DNA from 2 places in the Shewanella sp. SM32 genome. Region 2 is predicted to be linked to the other one. Evidence: predicted binding sites of a transcription regulator. Region 2 holds the regulator's gene; the other holds the start of a gene.
What was found. The regulator LexA, encoded in region 2, represses DNA repair genes until DNA is damaged. The targets are predictions, from matches to a motif close to TACTGTATNNNNATACAGTA.

Region 1 (6,204 bases), on a different contig from region 2:
TGCGATGAATCTAACGCAATTACAACAACTGAGCGGTAGCACTCAAGATTATGATAAAGCCTATGCGAACTATCGCTTAGCCATCAGTGCCAATGTAATGGGGCAGAAAACACTCGCTAGCAGCGCACTGAGTGCAGCGCAAACCACATTAGAAGCACTCGAAACCAGCCAAGCGAATGCAGAATCCCTCGCGCTATTATCGTCGGTTTATGGCATGCAAATCGCCTTAGACAATAGCAAAGGTGCAACGCTCGGCATGAAATCCGCCAAGGCGATTGCCAGTGCCGAACAATTAGAACCACAAAATCCACGGGTAGCGCTTGTTAAAGCCATCGCCGCCTATAACACGCCAGCCATATTTGGCGGCAGCATGCAAAATGCTAAGACCTTAGCCACTACAGCCATAGAAAGATTCGCCCAGCCTTGCGACAACATTTGCTGGGGTGAAGCCGAAGCCTACACGTGGCGCGGGCTCGCTAAACAGGAATTAGGCGATAGCCAAGGCGCGATTGAAGATTGGCAACAAGCGATCAAAGTACAAGCAGATTATGGTTGGGCAAAATTTTTGCTTCAACAAAATCAGCAATTAAGTGCAAAATAGACAAAGTTGTTAACGGGGATCTATGGCGCTGACGATAGCGCCAATCCCTAAAAAGAATAAATTAAAACAGATGCCATCGGTGGGCATTCAACAACCAACTCAGTGACACAGAGGCATCATGATAAGCACTCCCCTTCAGCTCGAACGAAAACTTGCTTGGGTGTATTTGATAAACTTAGTGTTTTATCTGATCCCACTTGCCATAAATCCCTATCCAAGCTGGAAAATCGCCCTCAGTTTTGCCGTGTTAATCCCTTTTATTGCCAGTTATTTTTGGACCTATAAGTGCAATAGCCGTAGCGCCTATCTGCCCATTCTCATTATGGTGGTCATAGCAATAGCGATCACACCAATCAACCCAGGCTCTATCTCGCTATTTACCTTTGCCGCCTTCTTCATTGGCTTTTTTTATCCTCTCCGGACCTGTCTGTTGGCTATTGCAGCCCTCATCGGCCTGTTGTTTGCCCTCAATGAGATTTACCACTTTAACAGTTACTACTTTCCGCTTTACGGCTCGGGATTAGTGCTCGGCGTGGGCATGTTTGGTGTCGCCGAACGCAGACGTTATCGGCATAAATTGAAAGAACAGCAAAGTGCCCAAGAAATTACCACCTTGGCCACTATGCTTGAGCGTGAACGTATCGCGCGGGATCTACACGACATTATGGGGCATAGCCTTTCTTCCATCGCCCTTAAGGCCGAGCTAGCCGAAAAGCTTATCGCAAAACAAGAATATGAACTCGCATCAACCCAATTGATTGAGCTAGGACAAATTGCGAGGGAAAGTTTAAGCCAGATCCGCCACACAGTGTCAGACTACAAACACAAGGGTCTAGAGAGTTGCGTGACGCAGCTTTGTAAATCCTTAAGGGATAAAGGCTTAAGTGTCGAGCTCAGTGGTGAGCTACCCAAGCTAGGTGCAACCACAGAAAGCCAACTGAGTTTGATCCTCACCGAACTCATTAATAATATTCTTCGCCATAGCGGTGCAAGTGAATGCTCTATCCACTTTTCTAAGCAATCAGACCGCCTGCTGCTAGAAGTCAAAGACAATGCCGCGGCCAAACCTTTTATAGAAGGTAATGGCCTCACTGGTATACGCGAGCGTCTCGACAGTTTAGGCGGCAGCTTGAGCTATAATCTCGAACAGGGATATACCTTTACCGTCAGTTTACCTTTGCAGGGAGCAACACATTAATGAAGATTTTATTGGCGGAAGACCAAGCTATGGTGCGAGGAGCACTCGCCGCACTCCTCACGCTTGCAGGGGGTTTTAGTATCACCCAAGCGAGTGACGGCGACGAAGCTCTAAGCCTACTCAAACAGCAAAGCTTTGATCTCTTGCTAACGGATATCGAAATGCCCGGCCGCACAGGCTTAGAGCTGGCCACATGGTTAAAGGAGCAACATAGCCAAACCAAAATAGTGGTCATTACCACCTTCGGCCGTGCGGGCTATATTAAACGTGCCATCGAAGCGGGTGTGGGCGGCTTTCTGCTTAAAGATGCGCCCTCGGAAACCTTAGTCAACGCGATTCAACAAGTGATGGCGGGAAAACGAGTGATCGATCCTGAACTTGCCATGATGGCGATTGGCGATGTCGACCCGCTCAACGACAAAGAACGCCGCGCTCTTCGCCTCGCTAGCGAAGGCAAATCCACCTCCGACATCGCCGAAACTCTTTTTATCGCCGAAGGGACTGTTCGCAACTACCTCTCAGAAGCCATAGCCAAACTCAATGCCAGTAATCGAATCGATGCAGCCCGCATTGCCAAGCAAAAAGGCTGGTTGTAATAACACTCACAGTTAACCACGCTTTCAGCCTAACGATATCTTATCAACAATTTTGTGGTCTTAAGGCCACAGAAGGATATTAGCAATGCTTCCAAACAAAATTTGATAACACCCTAATTCCCCTTGAGATTGCCTTACGCTTATTCTCTGTTAATATATGTATAAATTCACAGTGATTGAGTGCTAACGACTTGCAGCAATTGGATCTTGTTCCGATCACCGACCTCAAAGGCGTCGCCAAAAAGGTCGCGGAGAAACTCGCAAAGCTCGGCATCACAACAGTACAAGATCTGCTGTTTCACTTACCCCTGCGCTACGAAGACAGAACCCAAATCTATCCCATTGCCGCCCTCAGCCTAGGCGGTTACGGCACTATAGAAGCTGAAATCCAATCGACACAAATCATCCAAGGCCGCAAGCGCATGCTGGTCTGCAATGTGCGCGACGATACGGGCAGCTTAAGCCTGCGCTTCTTTAACTTTTCCGTTGCTCAGCGTAATGCCATGCAAAATGGTTTGATGATCCGCGCCTATGGTGAAGTGCGCCGTGGTAGTCATCAAGCTGAGATAGTGCATCCAGAATATAAAGTGGTGTATCCCGGTGAAGATGTTCACCTGAGTGATACCCTAACGCCGATTTATCCCACGACTGAGGGCTTAAAACAGGCGAGCTGGCTAAAGCTGACGGAGCAAGCCTTGGTATTGCTGGAAGAGGGTGGCTTAACTGAACTTCTGCCACCGCAATTGCAACCTAACAACATCAGCCTTAAACAAGCGCTGCAGACGCTACATCGCCCTCCTGCGGGGATCTCTCAGTTCGATTTAGAGCTAGGTCAACACCCAGCCCAGCAACGACTCGTGCAGGAAGAATTACTCGCCCACAATCTCAGCATGTTACGCCTAAGGCAGCGCAGTAATTTAGATGCCGCTGTCACCATGCAGGCCACGGGGCAGTTGCTCAATCCCTTCCTCGCGGCTTTGCCCTTTAAGCCGACTGGCGCCCAGCAAAGAGTCGTGGCTGATATAGGCAAAGATTTAGAAAAACCGCACCCTATGATGCGCTTAGTGCAAGGGGATGTTGGCTCTGGCAAAACCTTAGTCGCGGCGATGGCGGCATTACAAGCGATTGAAAACGGTTATCAAGTTGCCATGATGGCACCGACCGAGTTATTGGCCGAGCAACATGCAACTAACTTTGCCGCTTGGTTTGAGCCACTCGGACTTAAGGTAGGTTGGCTGGCGGGAAAACTTAAAGGCAAGGCCAGAACCCAATCCCTTGCGGATATTGAATCTGGCGCAGCCCAGATGGTGATTGGTACCCATGCTATCTTCCAGCAGCATGTGGTCTTTAGCAAACTCGCGTTAATTATCATCGATGAGCAGCACAGATTCGGCGTACACCAACGCTTAGGCCTGCGGGAAAAGGGCGTGAGCCAAGGTTTCCATCCGCATCAATTGATCATGACGGCAACGCCGATCCCGCGCACGCTAGCGATGACGGCCTATGCGGATCTCGACACGTCCATTATCGATGAACTGCCGCCGGGGCGAACTCCAGTGACCACAGTGGCGATTGCTGATTTACGCCGTAACGAAGTGCTTGAACGGGTCCGAAACGCTGTCATCAGCGACCAACGTCAGGCCTATTGGGTGTGTACTCTGATTGAAGAATCCGAAGTGCTCGAATGCCAAGCCGCCGAAGACACAGCCGAAGAACTGCGCCTCGTCCTGCCCGAGCTCAATATTGGCCTAGTGCATGGCAGGTTGAAGAGCGCCGAGAAACAGCAAATCATGGCCGACTTTAAGGCAGGCATTATTCATCTACTGGTAGCGACAACCGTGATTGAAGTGGGCGTCGACGTGCCTAATGCCAGCCTGATGATCATTGAAAACCCTGAACGTTTAGGTCTAGCACAACTACATCAACTGCGCGGACGAGTCGGTCGAGGCGCCATCGCAAGCCATTGTGTGTTACTCTACAAGGCGCCGTTGAGCCATACCGCCACCCAAAGACTGAGCGTACTCAGACAAAGCAATGATGGTTTCATCATAGCGCAGAAAGATTTAGAAATTCGTGGCCCGGGTGAAGTGCTTGGCACTAAGCAAACGGGACTGGCTGAGCTCAAAATTGCCGATCTGGTGCGCGATCAAGCTTTGATCCCACACATTCAGAAATTAGCAAGCCATGTAATGGCGCAAGCTCCCGAAAAAGTCGATGCAATTATTTTACGTTGGCTCGGGCACAGACAGCGCTATGTGCAGGCTTAAGCCGTAAATATTAAAGGGTAAAGAACGAGGCGTAACATCTGCCTTTACTCGAAATAAATTGTTTATGTTCAGCTAAGCGCTATAGACAAGCGCATGGAAACTTGCAAAATGAACCTGCGGCCTTCAAATAGCCCGCTCTTGCACTTTAATGTTAGCTGCATGTATTCACCAAGTTACCTTGACACTCAAGCGAAGGATGTAAAATGCAAGTTAATCAAGATGATAGAATAACACCTCAAGAGACTTCTTCTAGCAGCAATCGCTTTGCGCTTTTTGCGATAGTGCTCGTCGTGCTACTTTCTGCCGGAGGATATTATTACTACAGCGGTGATTCTGACTCACCTAAACTCATCCCTAACGCCCCTATTGTATTGCCTGAAACACCGCCATCTGAACCTATGACGCTCGAAAGTGCGCCAGAGCCTGAAACCACTGAGACGACGCCTGCCGTTACAGAAACGAACACCAATAGCACTGAAACCACTGCAGTGGCAGAGCCTGAAGTTGTCGTAGAACCTGTGCCTGTGCTGGCTGAAAGTGATGCATTTGTGCAACAAAAAGCCCTCGCCATGATCAATAACAATGTGCTGAGTTCTTCGTTAGTGCAGCAAGATCTCGTCCGTCAATTTGTGGTATTCGTGGACAACCTAGCTCAGGGTGAATTAACCCGTAAAGTTAGCCCACTTAAAGGACCAGAGAAGCTGTTCTCAGTCTCAGAAATCACCAACAAAGTGTATTTAAATCCTGAGGGTTTCCACAGATACGATGCCTATGTTGACTCGATTGCCAAAATGGACGAACAGAGCTTAATCACAACTTACAAGCAACTGACGCCGCTCCTAGAGGAAGCCTTTACCGAACTCGGCTACAGCAACGCCAAATTTAACGACAGAATGCTGCAAGCGATTAAAATGTTACTCGCAGCACCTATTATTGAAGATCCGATTGAGCTGAATTCAATTAGCGTTAACTATCAATTTGTTGACCCTAACTTAGAGGCACTACCCAGTGCACAAAAACTGTTGATCCGTATGGGTCCAGAAAATACTCGCAAGTTGAAAGTAGCGCTGCGTAAAATCGAGAATCAATTGTCGCAATAGGTTATCAAGCTCATGCCAAAAGGCGCTCAGTGCGCCTTTTTTCATTTTAACCTGTAAGTTAAAGCGTCTGCGCAATCAGATAGCCACTGCGATGTTTGTTACTCAATGTCGAATAAGTGCTGTAAATCACAGCACTTGATCCCATTCTGTTAACCCGCACAATGCAAATGGCTTCATAAAAAGAAAGGGCATAGTGTAGAATGACCACGCTGTAGAGGGCATTTCGAGCGTCATTCTTCTAACGCGTATACTCCTCACTATGGTATGGCAATCCATTAATGTTCTAACTTAGTTAGGGATAACTAAGACAGCTTAAATTTAGTGTCGAGGCAAAGTAGTGCAACTAACATTCAGCATTCTCTCTTGGGGCGCTTGGGCCCCCCAATATCAGCACCATCAAAGTTGGCAAACTTGGTGCGAGAGTTCGGCTGAGCTCAATCTC
Region 2 (6,204 bases):
ACCCGGTTCGAAATGCAAATTGGTTTCGAGTAGCAATAAGCCCGACATCAACATGCAAAACCAAATGCCCAATAACATTAAAATCGAATAGCCAAACCACATACCTGCACCGACCACGGGCAGAGAAAACATCCCAGCACCTACGGTCGTGCCAGCAATAATCATGGCGCCGCCGAGCAAGGACTTACCTGCGGGCTTATGCTTAGCCGCATTCATATGATTTGCCATTAAACTGTATGCTCCGCGGTGACACTCGCCACTATCGTTTGTTTCACTGACGGACGTAATAAGCTATTGGCTTGATCTCGTATGCGATTGATATTGGACTTATCTTGGTTATCCGCTAGATATCCCAATTCTTTGAGCTTAACGCTCAAGGTGCCGTAAAGTTTCTTATCGTAGAACTCTGGCGCAGTAATGCCATGCAAAGCGCCTAAACGCTGGGCAAGTAGATGACTCTCAGACTCAAGTTCTGAGCGCTCCATCTTAGGTCTGTTCGCTAACAGATTGAAGATAATGGCATAGCGTTGCAGAGTTTCGCTCACTGAACTGGCTAACAATAATAGTTGGCTAGTGTGTTCAGGCACGACAGTTAAGGTATCAGTCTCAACCACTAACCCTTGTTCAATGAAGAAATCCAGCACTTGATTGACATAGGCAGGTACATCCTTAATGCCCATGAAGAGTTCGGCTTTCAGCAGTGGATAAAAATCGGCAACGATTGACACAACTTGCTGACGCGGGATCTGCTCATTATGCGTTAAACAACTCGCAATTAATGACGGTACAATAAATAAGTGGATGATATTGTTACGATAGTAAGTCATAGACACTGCCTGACTCGTCTCGATAGACACAATTTCACCTAAAGGATCGGCGCAAACAACAAACTTGTTCAGCTCTAAACCTTGCTGCACTAAATGCTTACCATCACCTTCGGCAACCGAAGTATAAGTAGTGTAAGGCACTTTTTTGAGTAGAGTCAGATACAGATCAAGCTGACGTTCCAGCAGACTGCGCTCTAAGGCATTTTGATCTGTGGCCAACAACACTAAACTCGTCAAGGTCACCGAACTCGCCGCCGCCGCATCGTTAATATTCGTCATCACTCGATTCGCCAGCACGTTTACCGCTGGCGTTAACCAGCTTGGTTTTTGCTCAGGATCATCGGCCAACTCAGTACGCCAGTTTGGCGCGCGCTCATTTAAGAAGTTTTGCAGAGTAATCGGCTCGCCAAAGTTCACATAACCTTGGCCGAAATTACCAAGTTTGCGAATCGCACCAAACACCTGCCACACAGATTCTTTTTTCTTTTTCTTACCACTTAACTCTTTATGATACGTCGCCACTTCCATCACATGGTCATAGCCTAAATACACAGGCACTAGCGTGACTGGACGCTCGATACCGCGCAGCACACTGTTCATCGTCATGGCGATCATGCCAGTTTTCGGCGCCAACAGACGGCCAGTACGTGAACGGCCACCTTCGGAGAAGTATTCCACCGAATAACCTTTAGCAAACAGCTGATCTAAATACTCACGAAATACTGCGGTGTACAGCTTATTGCCATTAAAACTACGGCGGATAAAGAAGGCACCACCGCGACGGAACATAGGTCCCGCGGGCCAGAAATTGAGGTTAATGCCGGCAGCAATGTGCGGCGGAACCATGCCTTGATAATACAAAATATACGATAACAGCAGGTAATCCATGTGGCTGCGATGGCAAGGCACATAAACAATCTCGTGGCCATCGTGGTGTAACTGCCGAACTTGCTCGGCGCCTTTAATGTTGATCCCGCTGTAAAGCTTGTTCCACAGCCAAGTTAAAAAACGCTCGGCAATACGCACTAAACTGTCTGAGTAATCGGCAGCGATTTCATCGAGATACTCAATAGCCGTCTCGCGCGCTTGGGTCTCAGAAATCTTTTTACTGGCGGCTTCTTCTTGAATCGCTTTGCGCAGCGACTCAGATTTGAGTAACGAATGAAACAGTGCTTGGCGGTTTGGCAGCACAGGCCCTGTCATTACCTTACGTTGACGACGGAAATGCACGCGCGCAACCCGTGCTAACTTATGGGCAATCCCCATGTCGGTGCCATGTTCGTCAGCCATGTAACGCAGGGATACGGCATTCGAAAACTGCACGAAGTTATGTCGACCTAAGAACAGAATCATCAAGCACTTGCGCAACCAAGTCGGGTTTTCCCGCTCAAATACGGCCGCCTTCATAGTGTCGTCTTCTTTCCCTGGCGTGCGACCCCAATACAAGCTCACGGGCACCAGTTGAATATCCAATTCAGGACGTTCCTTATGCACGGCTAACAAACGCATAAAGCATTCGAGGAAAGGCTCATTACCAGCACGTTCGCCAAACAGTGGCTTACGTCCTTGAAGACAGACAACCCGAGGCGCAGTCACACCATTAGCCACTAGAGGCTCATAAGGGCTTGGTAAACCTAACTTAGCCGTTATTTCGCTCAAAGCAGCTATGTCACTAAGGGATTCAGTTTTCATCACATAAACAAGGGGTCTGGAAGCATCCAGATTCAGATCGGCAAAGGGATCCTGAGGCACCACAATAGTGTGCACTAAGTGTTTTTGGATCCAACGTAATGATTTCAACCAAAGAGAGTCGTGTTTAGGCATTATTCTTATGCAATTAAGTGCGTTTACTAGCCCGATAGAATACCAGACTATGGGCAATATTCGCTAATTCTCTCCAACATAGCTAAAAAGTGGTTAATACTTGCGCTGCAAATAATACTGTATATACTAACAGTAACTGTATAGAAAAACAGGAAACACCATGAGACCTTTGACGCCACGCCAAGCTGAAATTTTAGAGCTAATTAAACGAAATATTGCCGATACTGGCATGCCACCCACTCGGGCAGAAATCGCAACCCGTTTAGGTTTTAAGAGCGCCAATGCGGCTGAAGAACACCTTAAAGCGTTGGCAAAAAAGGGCTGCATTGAGATCATGCCAGGCACATCTCGAGGCATTCGTCTGCCTGCGGAAATCGAAGATTTGACTGAAACAGGTTTACCGCTCATCGGCCAAGTGGCCGCAGGTGAACCTATCCTCGCCCAAGAACATGTTGAACAGTACTACCAAGTCGACCCAAGCATGTTCCATCCCGCCGCCGATTTTTTACTGCGAGTAAAGGGTGACAGCATGAAGAATATCGGCATTCTCGAAGGTGATTTGCTGGCAGTTCATAAAGTAGAACAAGCTAGAAATGGTCAAGTGGTTGTCGCTAGAGTCGATGACGATGTCACTGTTAAACGTTTCGAAAAAAAAGGTAATGTGGTCTATCTACATGCCGAAAATGAAGATTACTCCCCGATTAAAGTGGATTTAGGCTTCCAAAGTTTAACAATTGAAGGACTCGCCGTCGGTGTGATCCGTAATGGAGATTGGCTATGAATAAACTACTTGGCAATGCCCCCCGCCATCCGGGCTTGTGGCTCGATGAAGTCCGTGATGCCGACTATGACTGGCACCATGCGCCTATCGCCTGTATGCCAACTAAGACTCAAGGTCGCCAAGAATTAATTCATCTGAGTGCACAACTCGCTCAGTTAAGCCAACAGGGCCGTTGGTTAGTGCTCATCAACCCACCAAGTATTGGCTACAAGCAAATGCTTGCCAGCGCAGGTGTGCGTATGGATAGAGTTTTGCTGGTACATGCTAAAGATGAAGTCGAAACCCTGTGGGCGATGGAAAAAGCCCTGACAAGTGGTACGTCCAGTGCAGTCATTACTTGGACTCAATCATTAGATGCGCGGGATAATCGACGCCTACAAATCGTGGCTAAAAGTGCCCGAGCTATGGGCATAGTGCTTGAAGACGTAAACAGTCACTTACATGCCGACGTACGCATTGAGCAAGGCAATCTCTTCGGTCAGCAATCTTTTTTTAGCGCTGTACACTAAATATTCATTTAATTTTTTACCTTGAAAGCCGCCTCACCTATGAATGTGAGGCTTTTTTTTGGCAATTTTTCAGATAATTAGATAAATAAGTGATCTTGATCAATATTTAAACAGCAAGTATGGTTGGTTAAGTCGGTGATGATATATCACCTTCCGTGGTCAATGAATCGAGTATTTATCGAACTCGAAGCGCCACTAAAAATAGAGAACAGATTTATTTCAGCAGTATGTGCCAGCGTGGCTAATTACCAGCAGTAACAATACTTGATTAAAAGTAACAGCCGCCAACGCACGTTGAAGTCAAAAAAGCTTTTTTGGGAACTGAAGAGTTTGCATAGAGTTGAGACTTACTGTGTTGCTCTTCTTTGTAGTTGCTATTCGCAATTGGCAGAGGAGAAGTCTTGTGAAGCAATTGTTGTATTGTTTACTCGTGGTGCTTTTCGCACCACCGTTGACCGCCGCAGACATGCGGTTCAACATGACCCCTGGCGTGACCGAGATCAGTGGCAAGGTTTATCACTTGCACATGACCATCTTGTATATCTGCTGCGCAATAGGCCTAGTGGTCTTTGGCGTCATGATTTACGCCATGATCAACCACAGAAAATCCAAAGGCGCTGTCGCGTCCCACTTTCACGAAAGCACTAAAGTTGAAATCGCTTGGACGATTCTGCCATTTATCATTTTGATCTTAATGGCGATTCCAGCGACAAAAACTTTAATCGCAATGGAAGATCCCAGTAACGCCGATCTCACCGTAAAAGTGACGGGGTCCCAATGGAAATGGCATTACAGCTATTTCGATCAAGATATTGATTTTTATAGCATACTGACAACACCCAGAGCACAAATCGAAGGCACCGAAACCAAGGGTGAAAACTATCTATTGGAAGTCGATAAACCGCTCGTTCTACCGATAAACCGCAAAATCCGCTTTCTGATGACTTCAGAGGATGTCATCCATTCTTGGTGGGTACCCGCCTTTGCCATTAAGAAAGATGCCAACCCTGGATTTATCAATGAGGCCTGGACTCGCATCGACAAACCCGGCATTTATCGTGGTCAATGCGCCGAACTCTGCGGTAAAGACCATGGTTTTATGCCTATCGTAGTACAAGCCTTACCCGAAGCCGAGTTTGAGGCTTGGGTCACAGAGCAAAAACAAGCCGCAGGTGCTGCGGCTGAAGCCGCTCAAGCCGCTTTATCACAAACCCTAAGTAAAGAAGAGTTGATGACTCTAGGCGAACAAGTTTACCTCGGGCACTGCGCAGCCTGCCACCAGCCCAATGGCGAAGGATTGCAAGGCGTATTTCCGCCCCTTAAAGGTAGCCCGATTGCAACGGGACCGCTCAGCGGCCACCTTGAAATTGTGCTCAACGGTAAAACGGGTACAGCCATGCAAGCGTTTAGTAAACAATTGACTGCACAAGAAATCGCGGCAGTGACTACCTACGAGCGTAATGCTTGGGGCAATAATACTGGAGATGCAGTGCAAGCCAAAGACGTCAACGAGTACATGAACGGCAATTCTGCACAAACATCCGCCGCGGTACCAAGCAGTACAACCCCGACACCCGCTCCTGCAAAAGACGTCTCAGCTGCAGTCGATCCCGCAAGCCTCCCCACACTCAGCCATGACGCCCTCATGGCCGAAGGTGAAACTGTCTACGCGACCTTCTGTGCTGCCTGCCATCAAGTGACAGGTGCAGGAATACCACCCGCCTTCCCCGCGCTAGTGGGTAGTGCTATCGCCATTGGACCAGTCGCCAATCACATCGATATTGTGATGCACGGCAAAACGGGCACGGCTATGCAGGCATTTGGCAAACAGCTTAGCCCACAGCAACTTGCAGCAGTCATTACCTATGAACGCAATGCTTGGGGTAACAATACCGGCGATACAGTGCAACCTGCTGATATCGCAAGTCATGGACAGTAGGGGATAATGATGAGCACTACGACTCAAGATCAAACCGCAGCCCATGATGACCATCATCATGGTGCGCCAAAGGGCATCATGCGCTGGCTGCTAACCACCAACCATAAAGACATAGGTACTTTGTATTTATGGTTCAGCTTCATTATGTTCTTAACCGGTGGCGCTATGGCCATGGTGATCCGCGCTGAACTCTTTCAACCTGGATTACAATTGGTCGAGCCCAACTTTTTCAACCAAATGACAACTGTTCATGGGTTGATCATGGTATTCGGCGCGGTAATGCCGGCCTTTACAGGGCTAGCTAACTGGCTGATCCCGATGATG

Region 1: a site for LexA is predicted at 2,551-2,570, ahead of recG (ATP-dependent DNA helicase RecG). Genes of this name have one in related genera too.

The regions. Positions count from the first base shown of each region.
Region 1 is NZ_JAKKRO010000007.1:93,846-100,049, reverse strand. It holds gene L5M10_RS04815 (hypothetical protein) at 1-601, shown strand, start outside; gene L5M10_RS04810 (sensor histidine kinase) at 720-1,799, shown strand; gene L5M10_RS04805 (DNA-binding response regulator) at 1,799-2,395, shown strand; gene recG (ATP-dependent DNA helicase RecG) at 2,587-4,662, shown strand; gene L5M10_RS04795 (DUF3014 domain-containing protein) at 4,866-5,762, shown strand; gene L5M10_RS04790 (beta-ketoacyl synthase chain length factor) at 6,100-6,204, shown strand, end outside.
Region 2 is NZ_JAKKRO010000030.1:22,537-28,740, forward strand. It holds gene mtr (tryptophan permease) at 1-228, opposite strand, end outside; gene plsB (glycerol-3-phosphate 1-O-acyltransferase PlsB) at 228-2,651, opposite strand; gene lexA (transcriptional repressor LexA) at 2,812-3,432, shown strand; gene L5M10_RS13395 (cell division inhibitor SulA) at 3,429-3,941, shown strand; gene coxB (cytochrome c oxidase subunit II) at 4,345-5,880, shown strand; gene ctaD (cytochrome c oxidase subunit I) at 5,890-6,204, shown strand, end outside.